2 linked regions of the Neorhizobium galegae genome follow. The protein of the gene in region 1 interacts with the protein of each later gene in a pairwise test. Links are inferred from orthologs where the notes say so. Each region holds a gene or a part of one and is shown in the gene's direction. Other genes may lie near its edges.

Region 1 (10,511 bases):
TTAAAAGGAAGCTTACTCCTTGCCCTAGACGGCAGATGCGATAGAAATATGAAATCACCTTCCGGCAGAGCCGGAAGTAGGATGCAAACCTTCTTGATGAAGTTTTCCTAACCTTAAGGATGCCGAAGCGTCTGCTGTCCCCATTGTATTGGCCGGACTGTCTTCAGGGACTTGTAACATGCCTCACAGGGATGCGGTCGACCTTAGCAATTGCGACCGAGAGCCGATCCATATCCCCGGCAGCATTCAACCGCATGGATGTCTTATCGCTTGCGACGCAGCTGGCGCGGAGATCGTGCAACACTCCGCCAATGTGGCGGACATGCTTTCGATCACCGGAGACATCAACGGCCGGCGGCTGGAGGAGATCGTTGGCGGGGAGGCGGCGCACACATTGCGCAATGCGCTCGCCACGTCCGACAACCCGGCGAGGCCGGCGCTTCGGCATGGTCTCAGGTTTGCCTCGGGGGCCGCTTTCGACGTCGCGATCCATCGTTTCGAATCGAAGGTGATCCTGGAATTCGAGCCGGCATCGATCGATTCCGACCAGCCGCTCGAAGTGGCGCGCATGCTGATCAGCCGCATCCGCAACGTCGCCAGCCTCGACCGGCTGATCGAAAGCTCGGCGCGGCTGATCTATGCCATGCTCGGCTACGACCGGGTGATGATCTATCGTTTCGAGGAGGACGGTGCCGGAAAAGTCGTCAGCGAATACAAGAGGCGCGATCTCGAAAGCTTCAAGGGCCAGTATTTCCCGGCGGGTGACATCCCGAAACAGGCACGCGCGCTTTACGTCAGGAACACCGTCCGGGTGATTTCCGACGCCAGCAACCCGCGCATCCCGATCGTGCCGGAAACCGACGAGACAGGCGAGGCGCTCGATCTGTCCTTCGCGCACCTGCGCAGCGTTTCGCCCGTCCATTGCGAATATCTGCGCAACATGGGCGTCGCCGCATCGATGTCGATCTCGGTCGTGGTGGACAACGAGCTCTGGGGCCTGATCGCCTGCCACCATTATTCTCCGAAAGTGCTCTCGATGCCGCAGCGGGTGGCGGCGGAAACCTTCGGTGAATTCTTCTCGCTGCATCTGAGCGCATTGAAACAGCGGCAGCTCATGGAGACCGCGGGACAGGCGAGACGGTCGCTCGACCGTTTCCTGCAGGCGGCCTCCCACCATGCGGACATCACCGGCCTGCTGCGCAGTTCGCTTGCAGAATTCAGCCAGATGCTGACCTGCGATGGCGTCGGCCTGTTGCTCGACGGCGTATGGACCGGTGAAGGGGCCGTGCCGCCGCAGAGCCTGATAGCAGAGCTCGCCGAACTTGTCGGCGGTGCCGCGGGCGGCAGGATCTGGTCGAGTTTTCAGCTCTCGGTGGATCTGCCGGGGCTGCCCGTTTCTCCGGACACGATATGCGGCCTGCTGGCCATTCCGCTCTCGCAGAGGCCGCGTGACTACCTGTTTTTCTTCCGCCGCGAAATGGTGCAGACGCTCGACTGGGCGGGTAATCCTGAAAAGTCCTACAAAACGGGGCCGCTCGGAGATCGACTGACGCCCCGCAAGAGTTTCGCCATCTGGAAGGAGATGGTGCATCAGCAGGCCCAGCCCTGGAGCGACGCCGACCGCGAGATCGCCGACGCGATCCGCGCAGTGCTTGTCGAGGTGGTCCTGCATCACAACGAGTTGCTGGCCGACGAACGCGGCAAGGCGGACGTGCGTCAGCGGATGCTGAACGAGGAGCTCAACCACCGGGTCAAGAACATCCTTGCGGTGATCAAGGCGCTGGTCGGACACTCGGTCGACGCCGAGGTCAGCCTCAAGGATTATGTCGCCTCGCTCAAGGGACGCATCCAGGCGCTTGCCTTCGCCCATGATCAGGTCGTGCGCGGCGGCGACGGCGGCGTACTGTCCGATCTTCTGGAAGCGGAGCTGAAGCCCTACAGGGAGGGAACGCGCAACGTCACACTCAAGGGTCCGCGCATATGGCTCGACAGCCGCGCCTTTTCGGTGATGGCGCTGGTCTTGCACGAGATGTCGACCAATGCGGCAAAATACGGTTCGCTCTCCGTCAATGGCGGACGGCTGGATGTCGAGTGGCGACGGCTTGCCAACCACGAGTGCGAGCTCGTCTGGACCGAAAACGGCGGGCCGCCGGTAAGCCTCCCGTCACGAGCCGGATTTGGCAGCGTCCTGATCACCCGCAGCGTGCCTTACGAGCTGGAGGGCGAGGCGAAGATCGAATATCCGCCCGAGGGGGTGAGGGCGCGCTTCGTGGTGCCGTCGAAACACATCCACGGCGATGAGGAGCTGGCGGAAGTCGAATCCGAGGAGAGCAGCAGCACTGTCAGCGATGACACGGCTATGCCGCGGCTTCAGGATCTCGAATTCCTGCTGGTGGAGGACCAGATGCTGATCGCCGCGGACGTGGAAGCGATGCTTGCCGAGCATGGCATCGACAAGGTGACGACGACGCCCTCTGTCGCCGACGCGTTCCGCAAGCTCAAGGAGTTCAGGTTCGACGTCGCGATCCTCGACGTCAATCTCGGCTCCGGCACATCGCTGCCGATCGCCGAGGAACTGATCCGCCTGGACATTCCGTTCATTTTCGCGACCGGCTACAGCGACAAGTCGATCATCCCGGCAAGCTTTTCGGCGCCTGTCGTCCTCAAGCCCTATGAGGCGGCCGCGTTGATCGGCGCCGTTACCAAGGTGCTCGTCGAACGGAGCTGACTTTCATGACCAAGCCGGAGGTATCCGAGCCGGAAAACCGGCTCAGATATCGAGGTTTTCGGCAAACGCCGCGCGCTCCTGGATGAAGCGGAAGCGGGCATCCGCCTTGGTGCCCATCAGATTGTCGACGGCTTCGCGGGTGCCTTCGAAATCCACGTCGTCGATCGAGATGCGCAGCAGCGTGCGATGGGCAGGATCCATCGTGGTTTCCTTCAGCTGCGCCGCCATCATTTCGCCAAGGCCTTTGAAGCGGCCGATCTCGACCTTCTTGCCCTTGAACATCGTTTCCATCAACTCCGCCCGATGGGCATCGTCGCGGGCGTAAACGGTCTTGCCGCCCTGGCGCAGGACGTAGAGCGGCGGCACCGCCAGATAGAGATGGTTGCCGCGGATCAGCTCGGGCATTTCCTGGTAGAAGAAGGTGATCAGCAGCGAAGCAATATGGGCGCCGTCGACGTCGGCATCGGTCATGATGATGATGCGCTCGTAACGAAGGTCTTCCTCGCGGTATTTGGTGCGCGTGCCGCAGCCGAGCGCCTGGATGAGATCGGCGATCTGCTGGTTGGCTGACAGTTTTTCGCGGCTGGCGCTGCCGACGTTGAGGATCTTGCCACGCAGGGGCAGGATCGCCTGGTTGGCGCGGTTGCGGCCCTGCTTGGCGGAGCCACCTGCCGAGTCCCCTTCGACGATGAAGAGTTCGGCACCCTCGGCGGTGTTCTGCGAGCAGTCGGCGAGCTTGCCGGGCAGGCGCAGCTTGCGTACCGCCGTCTTGCGGTTGACTTCCTTTTCCTTGCGGCGGCGCAGCCGCTCCTCGGCGCGTTCGATTACCCATTCGAGGAGCTTTGCAGCCTCGGCCGGATTGCCGGCAAGATAGTGGTCGAAGGGATCGCGCAGGATGTTTTCGACGAGGCGCTGGGCTTCGACGGTCGCGAGCTTGTCCTTGGTCTGGCCGACAAATTCCGGCTCACGGATGAAGACCGAAAGCATGCCGACCGCCGAGATCATCACGTCGTCGGTGGTGATTTCCTTCGCGCGCTTGTTCTGGGTCAGGTCCGCATAGTTCTTGAGGCCCTTGGTGAGCGCGATGCGCAGACCGGCTTCATGGGTGCCGCCTTCGGGCGTCGGGATGGTGTTGCAGTAGGAATGCAGTTCGGGATCGCCGCCATACCAGGTGATCGCCCATTCCATCGCGCCATGGCCGCCGGTCTTCTCGGTGCGGCCGGCGAAGATTTCGCGGGTGACGGTGAAATCCTTGCCGAGCGTGGCGGAGAGATAATCCTTGAGGCCGCCGGGGAAGTGGAAGACGGCCTTTTCCGGAATGTCGCCGCCGGCGGGCACCATTCCGGGATCGCAGCTCCAGCGGATTTCGACGCCGCCGAACAGATAGGCCTTGGAGCGCGCCATGCGGAAGATACGGCCGGCATCGAATTTCGCGTGGTCGCCGAAGATCTGCGGATCGGGATGGAAGCGCACCCTGGTGCCGCGGCGGTTATGGACGTCGCCGAGTTCCTCCAGGCCGCCCTGCGGCACGCCGCGCGAAAAGCGCTGTCGGTAGAGTTTTCGATTGCGGGCGACTTCCACCTCGAGAAGATCGGACAGGGCATTGACGACGGAAACGCCGACGCCGTGCAGACCACCGGATGTCTCATAGGCCTTGCCGTCGAACTTACCGCCCGCATGCAGCTTGGTCATGATGACTTCGAGCGTCGATTTGCCCGGAACCTGGGGGTGGTTCTCGACGGGGATGCCGCGGCCGTTGTCGGTGACCGTCAGGAAACCCTCGGCATCGAGATGGACGTCGATGAAGTCCGCATGGCCGGCAACCGCTTCGTCCATCGAATTGTCGATGACTTCGGCGAAGAGGTGGTGCATCGCCTTTTCGTCGGTGCCGCCGATATACATGCCGGGGCGCATGCGCACCGGCTCCAGGCCCTCGAGCACACGGATCGAGGAGGCGCCGTAATCGTCGCCGGACAATGTCGTCGGCGCCGGACGTGGTGTCGAGGGCTCCGCCTTGAGGGCAGGCGCGGGTTCGACGGCGACCGCCTTGGCTGTCACCGGCAAATCGGCAAAAAGGTCGTTATTGTCATCCATTGGCTGCGTCGGTACTACCTGTCGGGGTGCGGAAGAGGAAGCCATACCCATCTCGTGCTGTTTCGAATCACTCGCGATTCTGCCAGAAACCCGGCTTTTTCGCGATGCCGCATGGAAACGGTCGTTTTTCACCAATGCTGCGCCGATCGGGCCATGGCAAGCTTGCGAGGCTGAAGGAACCGGATGAAACAAAGCATGTCCACAGTTCATTTCGTTTTCGGCACGGTTCTTGCTCTTCTGTCAACTCTTGCCACTGTGCGGGCAGAAGCGCAGGAAGGGCCGATAAAGCCTTTCAAGGACGAGCTGTTTTCGCAGATGACGGTGCAGCAATCCTCGGACGGCGGCGCCTACGAGGTAATAGACTACCAGGAAATGCGCGACATCAACGGCCGCGACCGCGAGCCGGCGCGGCGCGTCAAGGACGAGTATGTTTCCCTGGGCGTCAGGCGCTATCAGCAGAACGAGACGCTGAACCTTTCCGGGCGCCGGCTCGATGTCACCAGGGTGGGACAGCCGGACGGCGCCGCCTTCACGGTGATCTTCATCCACGGACGCGGCGGCGACCGTCGGCTCGGCGTCAACGACTATACGTTCGGCGGCAATTTCAACCGCCTGAAGAACCTCGTCACCGGCAATGGCGGCACCTATTATTCGCCGAGCGTCACCTCGTTCGACGACCAAGGGGTTGCCGATATCGCGGCGCTGATCCGCTACGCCTCCGATCAGTCGTCGGGACGGCCGGTGATCCTCGCCTGCGCGTCGATGGGCGGCTTCATCTGCCAGGGCATCAGCCGCGACGCACAGGCCGTGCGGTATCTGAAGGGCGTGGCACTGCTCGGCGGCCCGCCGGACCCGGAATTGCCGAAATCGCCTCTGGCAAAGCGCAGGCTGCCCATTTATTTCGCGCATGGCGGCAGCGACAGCGTCTACAAGTTCGAGGATCAGGAAGCGGTCTATCGCAAGCTGAAGGCCGCGCGCTACCCGACCCGGTTCACGCTGTTTGCAAGCGGCAGCCACGGCACGCCGATCCGGATGGTCGATTGGAGGAAGGTCCTGAATTTTCTGCTGACCGGCCACTGAAAGACCGCTCGTTAACCAAGGTCCTGAACCAAAACCTGTCTTTTGCATACCAATTCACGCAGGATATGTCTAAAACCAGTTTCCCGAATAGACGGAGGCCTCGGTTTTGCTGGTCGGAACCGAACGGAGAGGAATTATTTGCCTATGACGCCTGATGTGCGCCCGCTCGTTGCCGGAAACTGGAAGATGAACGGCACCCGCGAGTTCCTGACCGAAATCAAGACGATTGCCGATGGTGTGATAGGACCGTTGTCGGAAAAGGTCGATACGCTGATCTGCCCGCCGGCGACGCTGCTCTATGTCGCAACCGCCCTGGCGACCGACAGTCCGCTTGAAATCGGCGGCCAGGATTGCCACCAGAACATGTGCGGCGCCCATACCGGCGATATTTCCGCGGAGATGATCGCCGACTGCTTCGGCACCTATGTGATCGTCGGGCATTCCGAACGCCGCGCCGACCATGCCGAAACCGATCATCTGGTCCGCGCCAAGGCGGAGGCGGCCTATGCCGCCGACCTGACGGCGATCATCTGCATCGGCGAAACCGGCGACGAACGCGACGCATACCAGACCCTCGATATCCTGAAACGCCAGATTTTCGGCTCGCTGCCCCTGTCGGCAAACGCCGCCAACACTGTCGTCGCCTATGAACCGATCTGGGCGATCGGCACCGGACTGACGCCGACCGTCAAGGATATCGAAATCGCCCATGCCTTCATGCGGGCAGAACTTATTCAGCGGTTCGGCGACGAAGGCAGACAGATGCGCATTCTCTATGGCGGTTCGGTCAAGCCGGGCAATGCCAGGGAGTTGATGGGCGTCGAGAATGTCGACGGCGCACTGATCGGCGGCGCGAGCTTGAAAGCCGAGGACTTTCTCGCCATCTATCGGGTCTATGAGGGACTGACGGCCTAAAGCTTTTTGATAAGGGCTTGGAATGCACGCGAGCCTCATGTAAAGAGCCGCCAATCTTCTTCTATTGCCTCGTCGAGGGGCAGGGATCTTTAATTCATGCAGACCGTTCTGATCGTTATTCATCTCATGATCGTGCTGGCGCTCGTCGGCGTAGTGCTGATCCAGCGCTCCGAAGGCGGCGGGCTCGGCATCGGCGGCGGCTCCGGCTTCATGTCGGCACGCGGCACCGCCAATGCGCTGACCCGCACGACCGCCATCCTCGCGACGCTGTTCTTCATCACCTCGCTGGCACTCGGCATCCTGGCGCGGTACGAATCCCGCCCGAGCGACATCCTGAACCGCATCCCGCAGAGCCAGCAGGGCACCGGCGGCGGCATTCTCGACCAGCTCGGCCCGGCGCCTGCGCCCGCTCCGGCAGGCAACGGCGTTCCGTCCGGCTCCGGCGCATCCGCTCCGTCAGCCCCGGCAACCGGCGCTGCGCCTGCAACGCAGGCTCCTGCGGCGCCCGCGACCGGTTCGGCTCCGGCCGCACCGACGGGTGTTCCGACCGGCCAATAAGGCTCGGTCAACGTTTCAAGCTCCGGCAGGCCAAAAGCCTGCCGGTTTTATTTTGTGAAGATTCCACAGCCGTTTTTATAAAGCAGACGATTTGGGCTGGCGGAATCACCAATGAAAAGGTATCCGGTGAATCCCATGGCGCGATATGTATTCATAACTGGCGGCGTGGTTTCTTCCCTCGGAAAAGGAATTGCGGCCGCGGCACTCGGAGCTTTGTTACAAGCACGAGGTTACCGGGTTCGGCTGAGGAAGCTCGATCCTTATCTCAACGTCGACCCGGGCACGATGAGCCCGACGCAGCACGGCGAGGTATTCGTCACCGACGACGGGGCGGAAACCGACCTCGATCTCGGTCATTACGAGCGCTTTACGGGGCGTTCGGCGACGAAGACCGACAACATCACCACGGGTCGCATCTACAAGAACATCATCGACAAGGAACGCCGCGGCGACTATCTCGGCGCGACCGTCCAGGTGATCCCGCACGTTACCAACGAGATCAAGGATTTCGTCACCGAAGGCAATGACGACTACGATTTCGTCATCTGCGAGATCGGCGGTACGGTCGGCGACATCGAGGCGATGCCGTTCATGGAAGCGATCCGCCAGCTCGGTAACGACCTGCCGCGCGGCACTGCGATCTATGTCCACCTGACGCTGATGCCGTTCATTCCGGCGGCCGGCGAACTCAAGACCAAGCCGACCCAGCATTCCGTCAAGGAACTGCAGGCGATGGGGATCGCACCGGATATCCTGCTGGTGCGCGCCGACCGCGAAATTCCGGAGGCCGAACGCCGCAAGCTTTCGCTGTTCTGCAACGTGCGGGCCTCCGCCGTGATCCAGGCGCTTGACGTCGCCAATATCTACGACGTGCCGATGGCCTACCACAAGGAAGGCCTCGATAACGAGGTGCTCGCCGCCTTCGGCATCGAACCGGCCCCCAAGCCGCGCCTCGACGCCTGGGAGGAGGTCTGCAACCGCATCCGCACCCCGGAAGGCGAAGTGACGATCGCGATCGTCGGCAAGTACACGGGCCTCAAGGACGCCTACAAGTCGCTGATCGAGGCGCTGCATCACGGCGGCATCGCCAACCACGTCAAGGTCAACCTCGAGTGGATCGAGTCGGAGATCTTCGAAAAGGAGGATCCGGCGCCGTGGCTTGAGAAGGTTCACGGTATTCTGGTACCGGGCGGCTTCGGCGAGCGCGGTTCGCAGGGCAAGATCAATGCGGCCCGTTTCGCGCGCGAACGCAAGGTGCCGTATTTCGGCATCTGCTTCGGCATGCAGATGGCCGTCATCGAGGCGGCCCGCAATCTCGCCGGCATCGAGAAGGCGTCGTCGACGGAATTCGGCCCCTCCAGGGAGCCGGTGGTCGGCCTGATGACCGAATGGGTGAAGGGCAACGAGCTCGAAGTCCGCTCGGCGGCCGGCGACCTCGGCGGCACGATGCGCCTCGGCGCCTACAAGGCGGCGCTCAAGAAGGACACCAAGATCGCCGAGATCTACGGTTCGACCGATATTTCCGAGCGGCACCGTCACCGTTACGAGGTGAATATCGACTACAAGGACCGGCTGGAAAGCTGTGGCCTGGTCTTCTCGGGCATGTCGCCGGACGGCGTATTGCCTGAAACGATCGAATATCCGGACCATCCGTGGTTCATCGGCGTCCAATACCATCCGGAGCTGAAGAGCCGGCCGCTCGATCCGCATCCGCTGTTTGCGAGCTTCGTCGAAGCGGCGCTGGAACAAAGCCGCCTCGTTTGAGGATATGAGACAAAAGGCAGGATCCCGCATCCTGCCTTTTTGCCATCAGGCGGAGATTTTCGCTCTGGCGGCACTGCCGCGACATCCCCTATGCTCGCCGGAATTGCTCTTTTCATTTCAGCGGTGCGATATGGGTATTTTCGACAGATTTTCTCTTAACGGACGCGTGGCGCTGGTGACAGGCAGCGGCCGAGGGCTTGGCCTGCAGATGGCGACGGCTCTGGCGGAGGCCGGCGCGCATGTCGTGGTCAGCGGCCGCTCGAGCGAGATGCTCGAACAGGCAGTGGCTTCCATCACCGGTGCGGGCGGCAAGGCGAGTGCTGCTGCCTTCGACGTCGCAGATCTCGATGCCGGACGCGAGACGATCGCCAGGCTTCATGCAGATCATGGCCGGCTGGATATCCTGATCAACAATGTCGGCGCCCGTGACCGGCGCCCGTTTGCAGCATTCAGCGATGCCGAAATCCTGAACCTGATCCAGACCGACCTGCTCTCGGCAATCGCGCTGTCGCGCAATGCCGCTGATATCATGAAGGCTCAGGGCCATGGCCGTCTCATCTCGATCACGTCGATCATCGGCAGCATGGCCCGTCCCGGCGACGCCATCTATCCTATCGCCAAACAGGGCCTGACCGGCTTGGTCCGAAGCCTTGCGGCCGAATACGGCCCGTTCGGCGTCACCAGCAATGCGATTGCGCCGGGAATGTTCGCCACAGAGACCAATGCGGGGATTTCCGCGGATCCCGACATGATCGCATTCATGCGCCAGCGCGTGCCGCTGCAGCGCTGGGGCCAGCCCGAAGAGATCGCCGGCGCCGCATTGTTCCTGGCAAGCGACGCCGGCTCCTTCGTCAACGGCCATGTGCTGACCGTCGACGGCGGCATGTCCATCCAAATGTGATCGCCAGTCACGCCGCCTGGGGCAGGGGGCCGACATAGACCGAGCGGGGCCGGATCAGCCGGCCTTCCAGCGCCTGTTCGCGGGCATGGGCGATCCAGCCGACCGTGCGGCCGATGGCAAAGACGCCGGTGAAGGCAGCCCGCGGAAATTTCAGCGCATCGAGCAGCAGGGCCGTGTAGAACTCGACATTGACGTCGAGCGGCCGGTCCGGCTTACGCTCCCTAAGAACGGCGAGTGCCGCCTGCTCGACGGCTTCGGCGAGCCGGATGCGGTCCGGGTCCACCTGTCCGGTCATGACCAAGGGACGCAATGCACCTTGCAGCGCATCGGCGCGGGGATCGCGGACGCGGTAGATACGGTGGCCGAACCCCATCAGACGCTCGCGGCGATCGACCGCCTGACCGAGCCAGGTCCTGGCATTGTCCTCGCTGCCGATCGCATCCAGCATGTCGAGCACCGGTCCCGGCGCAC
Region 2 (10,737 bases), on another replicon or contig:
CTCGGTGGCAAGGATGCCGGCTGCGTTCTCTATCTCGACCGGCAGCTCGTGGGCTCCTACGGCACGTCGAGCCGGCTCTATACCAAGGGTCCGTTCATGCCCGGCCTGGCGACGCAAGGCTATCAGGCGCCTGACACGCCGGCCCAGCGCTACCGATCCGGGATAGCCGCGCTGAACGCGTTCACCCGCGAAACCAAGGGCGGCAAGCGCTTCGCCGAACTAGCGCCAACCGACCAGGACGCCGTGCTCAAGGATCTCGAAGCCGGCAAGATCACCCTGCCGAACAAGGTGGATGCCAAGTCCTTCTTCAACCTGATGCTCGCCAACGTGATGGAAGGCTTTTTCGCCGACCCGATCTATGGCGGCAACAAGGACATGGCCTCGTGGAAGATGCTGGGATTCCCCGGCGCGCGATACGATTACCGCGACCACGTTTCCAAACACAACCAACCCTATCCCCTGCCTCCGGTTTCGATCGCAGGCTCGATGGAATGGATGACCAGGTAGGGACCTGAAAACATGACAACTATTCTACCCCGCAAGGACGTCGTGATCGTCGGCCTTGGCTGGACAGGCGCGATCCTTGCTCATGAACTGACCGAGGGCGGGCTCGACGTCGTGGCGATCGAACGCGGCCCGTGGCGTGATACCGCCACCGATTTCAACATCGGTTATGCCCAGGACGAGCTTCGTTACGGCATCCGCCGCGATCTCTTCCTGCAGCCGGCCGTCGAAGCGATGACGATGCGCAACAGCACCTCGCAGACGGCGCTGCCGATGCGGGACTACGGATCCTTCCTGCCCGGAAACGGAGTGGGCGGCGCCGGCGTTCATTGGAACGGCCATACCTGGCGGTTCTGGGACAGCGATTTCCAGATCGCCGACCACCTGAGGGATCGTTATGGCGCAGGGCGCATCCAGGACCTGCAATTGCAGAACTGGGGCGTGACCGGCGCCGAGATGGAAAAATCCTTCGACCGCTTCGAATATCTCGCCGGCATTTCCGGAAAGGCGGGCAATATCAGCGGCCAGATCCAGGAGGGCGGCAATCCGTTCGAGGATCCGCGCGCCCGCGACTATCCGCTGCCGCCGATGCAGATGACCTATGCGCCGACGCTGTTTGCCGAGGTGACCAGGTCGCTGAACCTGCACCCGTTCCCGACGCCGTCCGCGAACCTTTCCAAGGACTATATCAACCCGCTCGGCATCGCCATGGGCCAGTGCACCATGTGCGGTTTCTGCGAACGCTTCGGCTGCGCCAACTATTCGAAGTCCTCTGCCCAGACCACCATCCTGCCGGTGCTGATGAAGAAGAAGAATTTCGAGGTCCGCACAGACTCCGAAGTCCTGCATGTGGATCTCGACGCCTCGAAGAAACACGCCCGCGGCGTCACCTACGTCAACACGTCGGGCGAGGAATTCTTCCAGCCGGCCGACATGGTGCTTCTCTGCGCCTACGGTTTGCACAATGTCCGGTTGATGATGCTGTCGGGCATCGGCCAGATCTACGATCCGAATACCGGCGAAGGCACGATTGGGCGCAACTACTGCTACCAGACCAATGCCGGCGCTCAGGTGTTCTTCGACGACAAGAACTTCAATCCGTTCATCGCCGCCGGCGCGCTCGGCCAGACGGTGGACGACTATAACGGCGATGCCTTCGACCACGGACCGCTCGATTTCGTCGGCGGTGCCGGCATCAACTGCATCCCCTCGAACGGCCGGCCGATCCAGACCCGCCCGACCCCGCCCGGCACGCCGCGCTGGGGCAGCGATTGGAAGAAGGCGACCGTCAAGTCCTACAAGTCGACGCTCGGCTTTTCCTCCCAAGGATCGAGCTACCCGACCCGCGGCAATTATCTCGATCTCGACCCGACCTATACGGACCGGTTCGGGCGGCCGCTCCTGCGCTTCACCTTCGATTTTCCGGACAACGACATCCGCATGTCGAACTGGGTTTCTGACCGGATGGAGGACATCGCCAAGGCCTTCGGCGGCCGGCAATATACCAATACCCGCCGCAAGAAGGGCTGGGACTCGGTGCCCTACCAGAGCACTCACAATACCGGCGGGGCGATCATGGGCACGGACCCCAAGACCAGCGCCGTCAACAAATACCTGCAGAGCTGGGATGTCGCCAACGTCTTCGTCATCGGCGCTTCCGCCTTCGCGCACAATGCCGGCAAGAACCCGACCGGCACGGTTGGCGCCTTGGCGTTCCATGCGGCGGATGTCATCCGCCAGCAATATCTCCGCAATCCGGGCCAACCTCTGGTGTCGGCATGAGCAGAATCGTCTTTTCCCTCACCCTTGCCGCAACGACGCTCTCGGCAGGCCTCGCATTCGCCCAGGCGCCCGACCAGGCGGACGAGATCATCCGCGGCCGCTATCAGGCGATCCTCGGCGATTGCGCCGCCTGTCACACCGCGCCGGGGGCAAAACCGCTCTCCGGCGGGCTGCCGCTCGAAACACCCTTTGGCCAGATCATTCCCCCGAACATCACGCCCGACAAGGCGTCGGGTATCGGCAACTGGACGGAGGCGGACTTCCGCAGCGCTTTGAAGAACGGTATCGGCCATGACGGCAAGCGGCTCTACCCCGCCATGCCCTATCCGGCCTATACCAAGATGACCGACAAGGACGTCGGCAATCTCTGGTCCTATCTTAGGACGGTCGATCCGGTCTTCAACCCGGTCGAATCCAACCAGCTGCCGTTCCCGTTCAATATCCGCCTATCGATGATGGGCTGGAACATGCTGAACTTCACGCCCGGCGAATTCCGCCCCGACCCGTCGAAATCGGCCGAATGGAACCGCGGCGCCTATATCGTCCAGGGTCCCGGCCATTGTGGCACCTGCCATTCGCCAAAAACCGCGCTCGGCGCCGACGAGACCAGCGAAGCATTGCAGGGTGGTTCGCTGCAGGGATGGTATGCGCCCAACATCACCGGCAACTCCTATATCGGGATCGGCAGCTGGAGTGAGGACGAGATCGTCCAGTACCTGAAGACCGGCACCAACGGGCATACGATCGCCTCGGGGCCAATGGCGGAGGCGATCCAGGCCTCGACCTCTCTCATGGCCGACGAGGACGTCAAGGCGATCGCCACCTATCTCAAGAGCACCGAAGGCGGACCGGCACAAAAACCGCAGCCGATCCCCGCGAGCGATGCGCGCATGAAGGTAGGGGCGGCGATCTACCACGACACCTGTTCCGCCTGCCACGGCGGCGACGGCAAAGGGGCCAGCCAGCTCTTCCCAGCGCTGGCCGGGAGCTCGATCGTGCAGCAGCCGAGCTCGGAGACGCTGATGCGTCTGGTGCTGCAGGGCAGCCAGGCGGTGCATACGCCGCAGGCGAAAACGACACCCGCCATGCCTTCGCTCGGCTGGCGCCTGTCCGACGAGCAGGTGGCCGCCGTGCTCACCTATGTCCGCAACAGCTGGGGCAACGCCGCCCCCTCGGTTGGGGCGTCGGATATCGGGGTGCAGCGGTAGACGTTGCGAGAATTTCGCCAGGCTCTGCCTTCCTTGAGACAGGCGGGCGGCAAGCTCCCACTGATCTCCCCCCATGCGGGGGAGATGTCACCAGAGGTGACAGAGGGGGGTGGTGCCGCAAACTCAATTGTCGAAGAGTATGCCGCAGCACCCCCCTCTGCCCTGCCAGGCATCTCCCCCTCAAGGGGGGAGATCGGCCTGTTGCGCTGTTTCCTTCCATTGCGATTGGCCCACCAAGAGGAGGTGCATACCACCGCCCAGGAACAAGACGATTTCCCTACACACCCCATTCACGCCCCGGCCTTCACCCGCTACAACTCCATTATTCCGTTCTACAATTTGGATTTGAGAACCATGGCCGACAGCGTTACCGATCGTTTCCTCCGTTATGTCGTCATCGACACCCAATCGGACGCCAAGTCGCCCTCCCAGCCTTCGACGATGAAGCAGAAGGATCTCGGCCGGCTGCTGGTCGAGGAAATGCTGGCGATCGGCATTACCGATGCGCATCTCGACGAGCACGGCTATATCTACGGGACGATCCCGGCGACGACTTCGAAGAACAACGTGCCGGTCATCTGCTTCTGCGCCCATATGGACACGGCGCCGGACTTCTCCGGCACCAACGTCAAGCCGCAGATCGTGAAAAACTATCAGGGTGGCGATATCCAGCTCGTCGGCGACAAGAACCAGGTGATCCGGGTATCCGAACATCCGGTTCTGAAGGACCAGATCGGCAACGACATCGTCACCTCCGACGGCACCACGCTGCTCGGCGCCGACGACAAGGCGGGCATTGCCGAGATCATGTCGGCGGCCGAATTCTTCATCAACAACCCGGACGTCAAGCACGGCGCGATCCGCATCCTCTTCACGACCGACGAGGAGATCGGCCGGGGCGTCGACAAGGTGGATCTCGCAAAGCTCGGCGCTGATTTCGGCTATACGCTGGACGGCGAGACCGCCGGCACCATCGAGGACGAGACGTTTTCGGCCGATGCTGTGGAGATCGCCATCAAGGGCGTCGCCATGCATCCGGGCTTCGCCTTCGGCAAGATGGAAAACGCCATCAAGATCGCTGGCGGCATCATCGCCAGATTGCCGAAGGACATGGCGCCGGAGACCACCAGGGGCCGCGACGGCTTCATCCACCCGACCGGCATGTCCGGCGTGATGGAGAAGGCGAACCTCTCCTTCATCATCCGCGATTTCACCGAGGAGGGCCTGAAGACCAAGGAGACCCTGCTCGAGGAGATCACCAGACAGGTGATCGCCGACTATCCGGGCTCGACCTACACCTTCACCGTCAAGGAACAGTACCGCAACATGAAGGTGGTGCTCGACCAGCATCCGGGCATCGTCGACTACGCGGTCGAGGCGATCAGCCGGGCCGGCATGACCCCGGTGCGCGGCAGCATCCGCGGCGGCACGGACGGTTCCCGCCTCTCCTTCATGGGCCTGCCCTGCGCCAACCTCTTCGCCGGCGGCCACGCCTTCCACTCGCCACTGGAATTCGTGAGCAGTCAGGACATGGAACTGGCCGTGAAGACGGTGGTGGAGCTTGCAAAACTGTGGGAGGAGCGAGCGTAACCGCACTTGAGCGTCCATCAAGACAATAGGAAGCCGGTGTATTCCTGAAGAGGGGGCGATGCGGCTTCCTTGTTCCGCTATCGCAAGTTACGTGCAAGCCATTCCCGCTAACCTCGGAAATTGCATCTCCGCCGCTGGTGATGTGTTGCGATCATTTTGATCACAACGTCGTTTGGTCCGGAAAATCTGGACACGGGGGTAAGATGACGACGATTGGCAGTTCGATGCTTGGCGTAACCAATACATACGCGCTCAAGCTTCTGCAGGGTGCGGAAACGCCTGCTACTGTGGGCACGAAACCCACGGCTTCGGAGAACCCATCTTCGCCAGCAACCTTGCTTGACGACTCAGGAAGCAGCGATGTCAGTGAGTTTATCTATGATGCTTTCGGGAAGTTCTCGACAGCTCCCGATCTCGACGATGTCATCGGGTTGCCGCCGCCGTCAGCGGAGCAAATTGCCGATTCAACGGCGAGCAATCACCCCAGCAAATTAAAGTTCGAAATCAAGATCGGCGATGTTGTCCTGGCACGAATCTATGAAGGCGGCGTGGCGGAACTTGCCGACGGCTTCGACTATTCCTCCATCGGCTTCGACACCGAGGAGGCAGGTCTTGAAGGAATGGCCCTGGCCCAGGACAGGACCGCCCGCATCCTTAAATTCTTCGCCGAGTTGACATTCGACGTCACAGTTTTTGGCCCCGATGGTGCACCGGTCGTTCCCGCGCCCGAAGTGGAGAGTCCGATCAATGAAGGCGAGGCCGATGGCCCAGACATGTCCGCAAATAAGCTGCTGCTTTCGCTCATGCTGGAAGCTGATCGCTTTCAGAGCGCGGTAGAGGTCTGGAAAGATTCGACATCCAAGGATCAGGTTGATCGAACCCATGTTCCCGACAACATGACCGAAGAGGACGTTGCGGCGCTCAGCGACAGTGAGTATCTGTCGCTCCTAAAGGGAACTATCGCCGGGATGATCGATGACTGGTATGCCCACCTTCGCAGCATCTCCATGCAGGAACCCCACATCTATTCTCCGGTGGTGACGGCCGTATCTGAGCCAGCCCGTTGATGCCTTCTCCGTTCATGATCCATCGGATCGTGCCCGTTTTCGCCACCGCAAAGATATACCCAAAATGGTCAATGCCGAGCAAGGACAATACCCGGCGGGATGTGCTTTAAAGTTGGTGAGGCATCTCCTGTTGCCTCCGGTCAACAGACAAGGAACCCTGACACTACCCCGCGAGCCATCTCCTTCCCAGTCTTGAACGCGCCGCATTTTCCGCCTAAAAAATCGCCATCTGCAGCACCAACAGGATGGTGGATCATGGATTCCAGCCGAAACGCAACGCCGCTTTGCCTTGCCATTCGGGAATCCGTCCATGCCTTCCATTACGCTTGCCAATCTTTCGTGGTCCACGCCTGACGGCCGGCCGCTTTTTTCCAATCTGAACCTCAGCTTCGGGCCCGAACGCGCCGCCCTGGTCGGGCGCAACGGCGTCGGCAAGACGACGCTGCTCAGGCTGATCACCGGCGAACTGACGCCCGCATCCGGGACGGTCTCCGTCTCCGGCAGCCTCGACATGCTGCGCCAGAGCGTGCAGGTCGCGACCGGTGAGACGATCGCCGACCTTTTTGGCACGCGCGGCGCGTTGGCTATTCTTGCCCGCGCGGAAGCGGGCGAGGCCTCCGCCGAGGAACTCGCCGATGCCGACTGGATGCTGGAGTCGCGCATGGCAGAAGCTCTGGCACGGGCAGGGCTCGACGCGGATGCGAACACGCCGCTCGAAACGCTGTCGGGCGGCCAGCGCACCCGCGCGGGGCTGGCGGCACTGATCTTCACCGGGCCGGATTTCCTGATCCTCGACGAGCCCACCAACAATCTCGACCGAGCCGGCCGCCAAGCGGTGATAGACCTGCTCGCCGGCTGGCGCGGTGGGGCGATCATCGTCAGCCACGACCGCGAGCTTCTGGAGACCGTCGACGCGATCGTCGAGCTAACCTCGCTCGATGCCACCCGCTATGGCGGCAACTGGGGCCGCTACCGGGAGCGCAAGGCGCTGGAACTGGCCGCCGCCGAGCACGATCTTGCTGACGCCGAAAAGCGGATGGCGGAGGTCAGCCGCACGGCGCAGGAAACCACTGAGCGCAAGGCGCGCAAGGACAGCGCCGGCAAGAAGAAGGCCGCGCGGGGCGACATGCCGCGTATCGTCGCCGGCGGCATGAAGCGGCGGGCGGAAAACACCAGCGGCGACAATGCCCGGCTTGCCGAGCGGCTGCGAACCCAATCGGCCGACGACATCTCCGCCGCGCGTGAAAAGATCGAGATCCTGCAGCCGCTCTCAGTGACGCTGCCGCCGACCGGCCTGCCGGCGAGCCGGGACGTGCTCAGGATCGACAACGTCACCGCCGGTTACGAGGTCGAAAAGCCGGTCCTGCACGACTTCTCCTTCGAGATCACCGGGCCGGAACGCATCGCCGTCACCGGTCCTAACGGTTCGGGAAAAACGACGCTGCTATCGCTGATTTCCGGTAGCCTGTCGCCCTTCTCGGGCACGGTGCGGGTGCCGGTCAGATCCGCCATGCTCGACCAGCGGGTGAGCCTGCTCGATCCGACGCTCTCGATCCGCGACAATTTCCGGCGTCTCAATCCGCAGGCGGACGAAAATGCCGGGCGTGCGGCGCTCGCCCGCTTCATGTTCCGTGCCGATGCCGCGCTGCAGGTGGTAGGCACGCTGTCGGGCGGGCAGATGCTGCGGGCGGGGCTTGCCTGCGTGCTCGGCGGGCCAGAGCCGCCGCCGCTGCTCATCCTCGACGAGCCGACCAACCATCTGGATATCGATTCCATCGCCGCGGTCGAGGCCGGGTTGCGCGCCTATGACGGCGCGCTGCTGGTCGTCAGCCATGACGAGGTGTTTCTCGAGGCGATCGGCATCACCCGCCGGCTGGCGTTGGGTTAGAGCCGATCAGGCGGCCGGCGCACCGGTCAGCGCCTCGGTCGTCACCAGATTGACGCCGGCCTCGGCGAACTGGGCATTGTAGCGGCGGATGATGGCGGCGGCGCTCTCCGGCGGCTGGTCGAGCGTGCTGTGGGCGTCGGAAACCACCGTCACCTTCAGCCCGGCCGCGATCGCCCCCTGCACCGTGCCGGCGATGCAGAAATCCGTCTGCGCGCCGAGGATAACCACTTCGGGCGCGCCCTGGCTCTCGATCCATGCGCCGAGTTCCGGGTTGCTGAAGGAGTCCCGGACGGTTTTCGAGAAGGTCGGCTCGTCGTCCCGCTGGCCGAGTGCCGGCCAGACGGGCCAGCCCGGCTCTCCCGGCGCCAGCGGATCGCCCTCCGGCCCGTCATGGCGCACGAAGGCGATCGCCCGGCCGTCGCGCCGCGCCCAGTCGATCACCTTGCGGGCGCGGTCGGTCAGGAGATCCGCATCATGGAGAGGTGGCTCGACAAGGCCGTCGAACATGTTGGTCTGCAGGTCGATGACGATGACCGGTGCTTTTTCCGCTGATATGCTGGACATGGGCTTGCCTCCATTCAGGACAGGGAAATTGCCGGATTCCCTGCGGATTTCAACCCATATCTTCGCGCTGAGGGCCCGATCGCTCGCGGCATCTGTCAACTGGCCGGTCAGCCAGGAAAGGGCGGCCCGATCGCCGCCGCCCTCTCTCGTTTGCGATCTGGCGTTCAGCGGCAGACGCGGGTGGTCTTGACGACGACCCGGCCGTGGTAGCGGGTCTTCACCTTCTTGACCATGCAGTCACGATGGCGGGGACGATATGGACGGTAGACTTCGCGGACGGTGTGACGCGGGGCGATCCGCTCATTGGTGGTAATGGTGACGCTCGCGGCGTCGGACGGGCCGGCGACCGAGAGAATCGAAGAAATGGCCAGGGCCGATGCGAGAAGCAGGTTTTTCATTCGGTGTTTCCTCAATCTTTTGCGCGACATGAACGCGGATTGAGGGGCCGGGTTCCACGAGAAGGATTGGGACTGAAGTCCTATGCCCGCCGTTCAACCGGCTGTCTCCCCGTTCGACGGCACAACGTCGGCAGCGCCGCTCAAAGCGGAAAAACAATCCTACCTCAGCAGCCCCTGGCCGCCGTCCACGTAGATCGGCGTGCCCGTCACATGCCGGGAGCGGTCGGAGGCGAGGAAGGCGATGACTTCGGCGACGTCCTCGCTTTTTCCCGGCTTGCCGTCGCTGATCGGAACCTGGCCCTCCGGCCATTCCACCGGAATTGCGGTTTCCTGCGCGTGGCGAAGCTTGGTGTTGTCGCCGATATTGGTCTCGATCTCGCCGGGGCAGACGGCGTTGACGCGGATGTGGTGCTTGCCGAGTTCCAGCGCCAGCTGCTGCACCATCGCCACCTGCGCGGCCTTGGTGGCGGTATAGGCGGTGGCGCCGGGTGTCGTGAAGGTGCGGTTCCCGTTGATCGAAGAGACGACGATGATCGAGCCGGCGCCCTGCGCCTTCAGACGCGGCACGGTGAGGTGCAGCGTCAGATAGGTGCCGCGCAGGTTGACGGCGATCGTCCTGTCGAATTCTTCCGGCTTCAGGTCGTCGATCGGCGCCCAGACACCGTTGATGCCGGCATTGGCGACGACGATGTCGAGCCGCCCGAATTTTTCCGCAAGCTGATCGATCGCTTCGCGCATCCGGTTCTCGTCGGAAACGTCCGCTTCGAGCACGAGCGCTTCTCCGCCAGCCTTCTCTATCTCCTGGGCAGTCTTTTCGATCTCGGTTCTCGTATGGCCGAGCAGGGCGATTTTTGCGCCTTCCGCCGCGAGTTTCATCGCTGCCGCCTTGCCGATGCCCGAGCCTGCTCCTGTGACCAGAGCCACCTGATTCTCAAGTTCCATGTGCCCATCCTGTCGCTGGATCGCGGCTTCTGCCGCGCGAAAACGAACGGCAAGGGATGGCGCAAGGTTCCCGGGGTCAGGATGGATATCGCTCGTTGAGGATGCGCAGGCCTTCGGCAAATTTCGAACCGTCGCCGCCCATCTGGCGCATCTGGGCAAGATTGTCGGTGAGGTCAGCGCGCTTCACCGGTCGGGCGAGCGGGTTTTCGATCGAGCGGCGAACGAAGGCGAAATATTCCTCGCCATCGCGTTTGCTCATCGCGTCGACGGCATCGACGACTGCTTTGGAAAAGCCTTCTTGGCCCAGCCGCTCGAATGTCCAGCCGGGACCTTTCTCGACCACGTCATGCAGCCAGGCAACCTGTTTTTCGTCCTCGCCGGCGACGTTTTCGGCGACGCGCCGGACGTGGTCGATGAACGGGCCGCCGGTTTTCGACGACTGTCCTTGATGGGCCTTCGTCGCGATGACAATCGCCTTGTCGATCAGTTCCGACATTTGTCTGTCTCCCGTCCGCTCGGCGGCGCTCTATAGGGTCCTGGCGTGACGACAACGCGTCAGTTGCGGTCTTCCTCGAATTGAGGGACGGGAAGCGGGCTCAGCCAGTTCTCCCGCCGCTTCACCCATATTTCGTAGACCGGTTCGAGATCGGTCGGCGCCATGTCGAGCGATCCGACGCGGATTTCGATCTCGTCGTCGTCGCTCTCGTTGAAGACGCGCGAGCCGCATTCGGGGCAGAAACCGCGCCCATGAAAATATCTGACCTCGCCTGTGCTTTCAAAGCCATGCCGCGGCC

What was found.
Region 2: the proteins of tpiA (region 1) and pepT interact in binary tests that used the Escherichia coli proteins (3 or more experiments, as listed by UniProt). The link is inferred for Neorhizobium galegae from one-to-one orthologs.

What each region holds. Positions count from the first base shown.
Region 1 is NZ_CP090095.1:2,330,611-2,341,121, forward strand. What follows is about bases 5,204-7,931. They hold tpiA (triose-phosphate isomerase), read left to right. Parts: upstream 5,204-6,046; coding sequence 6,047-6,817; downstream 6,818-7,931. Other genes in these bases: LZK81_RS11705 (alpha/beta hydrolase), read left to right, coding at 5,204-5,902; secG (preprotein translocase subunit SecG), read left to right, coding at 6,914-7,375; LZK81_RS11720 (CTP synthase), read left to right, coding at 7,502-7,931. In the rest of the region: LZK81_RS11695 (HWE histidine kinase domain-containing protein), read left to right, coding at 179-2,728; parE (DNA topoisomerase IV subunit B), read right to left, coding at 2,771-4,822; more of LZK81_RS11705, read left to right, coding at 5,018-5,203; more of LZK81_RS11720, read left to right, coding at 7,932-9,139; LZK81_RS11725 (SDR family oxidoreductase), read left to right, coding at 9,270-10,040; LZK81_RS11730 (citrate synthase/methylcitrate synthase), read right to left, coding at 10,048-10,511. UniProt on the Escherichia coli protein: Involved in the gluconeogenesis. Catalyzes stereospecifically the conversion of dihydroxyacetone phosphate (DHAP) to D-glyceraldehyde-3-phosphate (G3P).
Region 2 is NZ_CP090096.1:727,130-737,866, forward strand. The notes cover bases 3,013-5,966. They hold pepT (peptidase T), read left to right. Parts: upstream 3,013-3,848; coding sequence 3,849-5,084; downstream 5,085-5,966. Other genes in these bases: LZK81_RS26190 (c-type cytochrome), read left to right, coding at 3,013-3,494; LZK81_RS26200 (hypothetical protein), read left to right, coding at 5,288-5,966. Outside these bases: LZK81_RS26180 (gluconate 2-dehydrogenase subunit 3 family protein), read left to right, coding at 1-507; LZK81_RS26185 (GMC family oxidoreductase), read left to right, coding at 520-2,286; more of LZK81_RS26190, read left to right, coding at 2,283-3,012; more of LZK81_RS26200, read left to right, coding at 5,967-6,151; LZK81_RS26205 (ABC-F family ATP-binding cassette domain-containing protein), read left to right, coding at 6,462-8,039; LZK81_RS26210 (isochorismatase family protein), read right to left, coding at 8,046-8,603; LZK81_RS26215 (hypothetical protein), read right to left, coding at 8,768-9,001; LZK81_RS26220 (SDR family oxidoreductase), read right to left, coding at 9,161-9,943; LZK81_RS26225 (metal-dependent phosphohydrolase), read right to left, coding at 10,020-10,439; LZK81_RS26230 (GFA family protein), read right to left, coding at 10,499-10,737. UniProt on the Escherichia coli protein: Cleaves the N-terminal amino acid of tripeptides.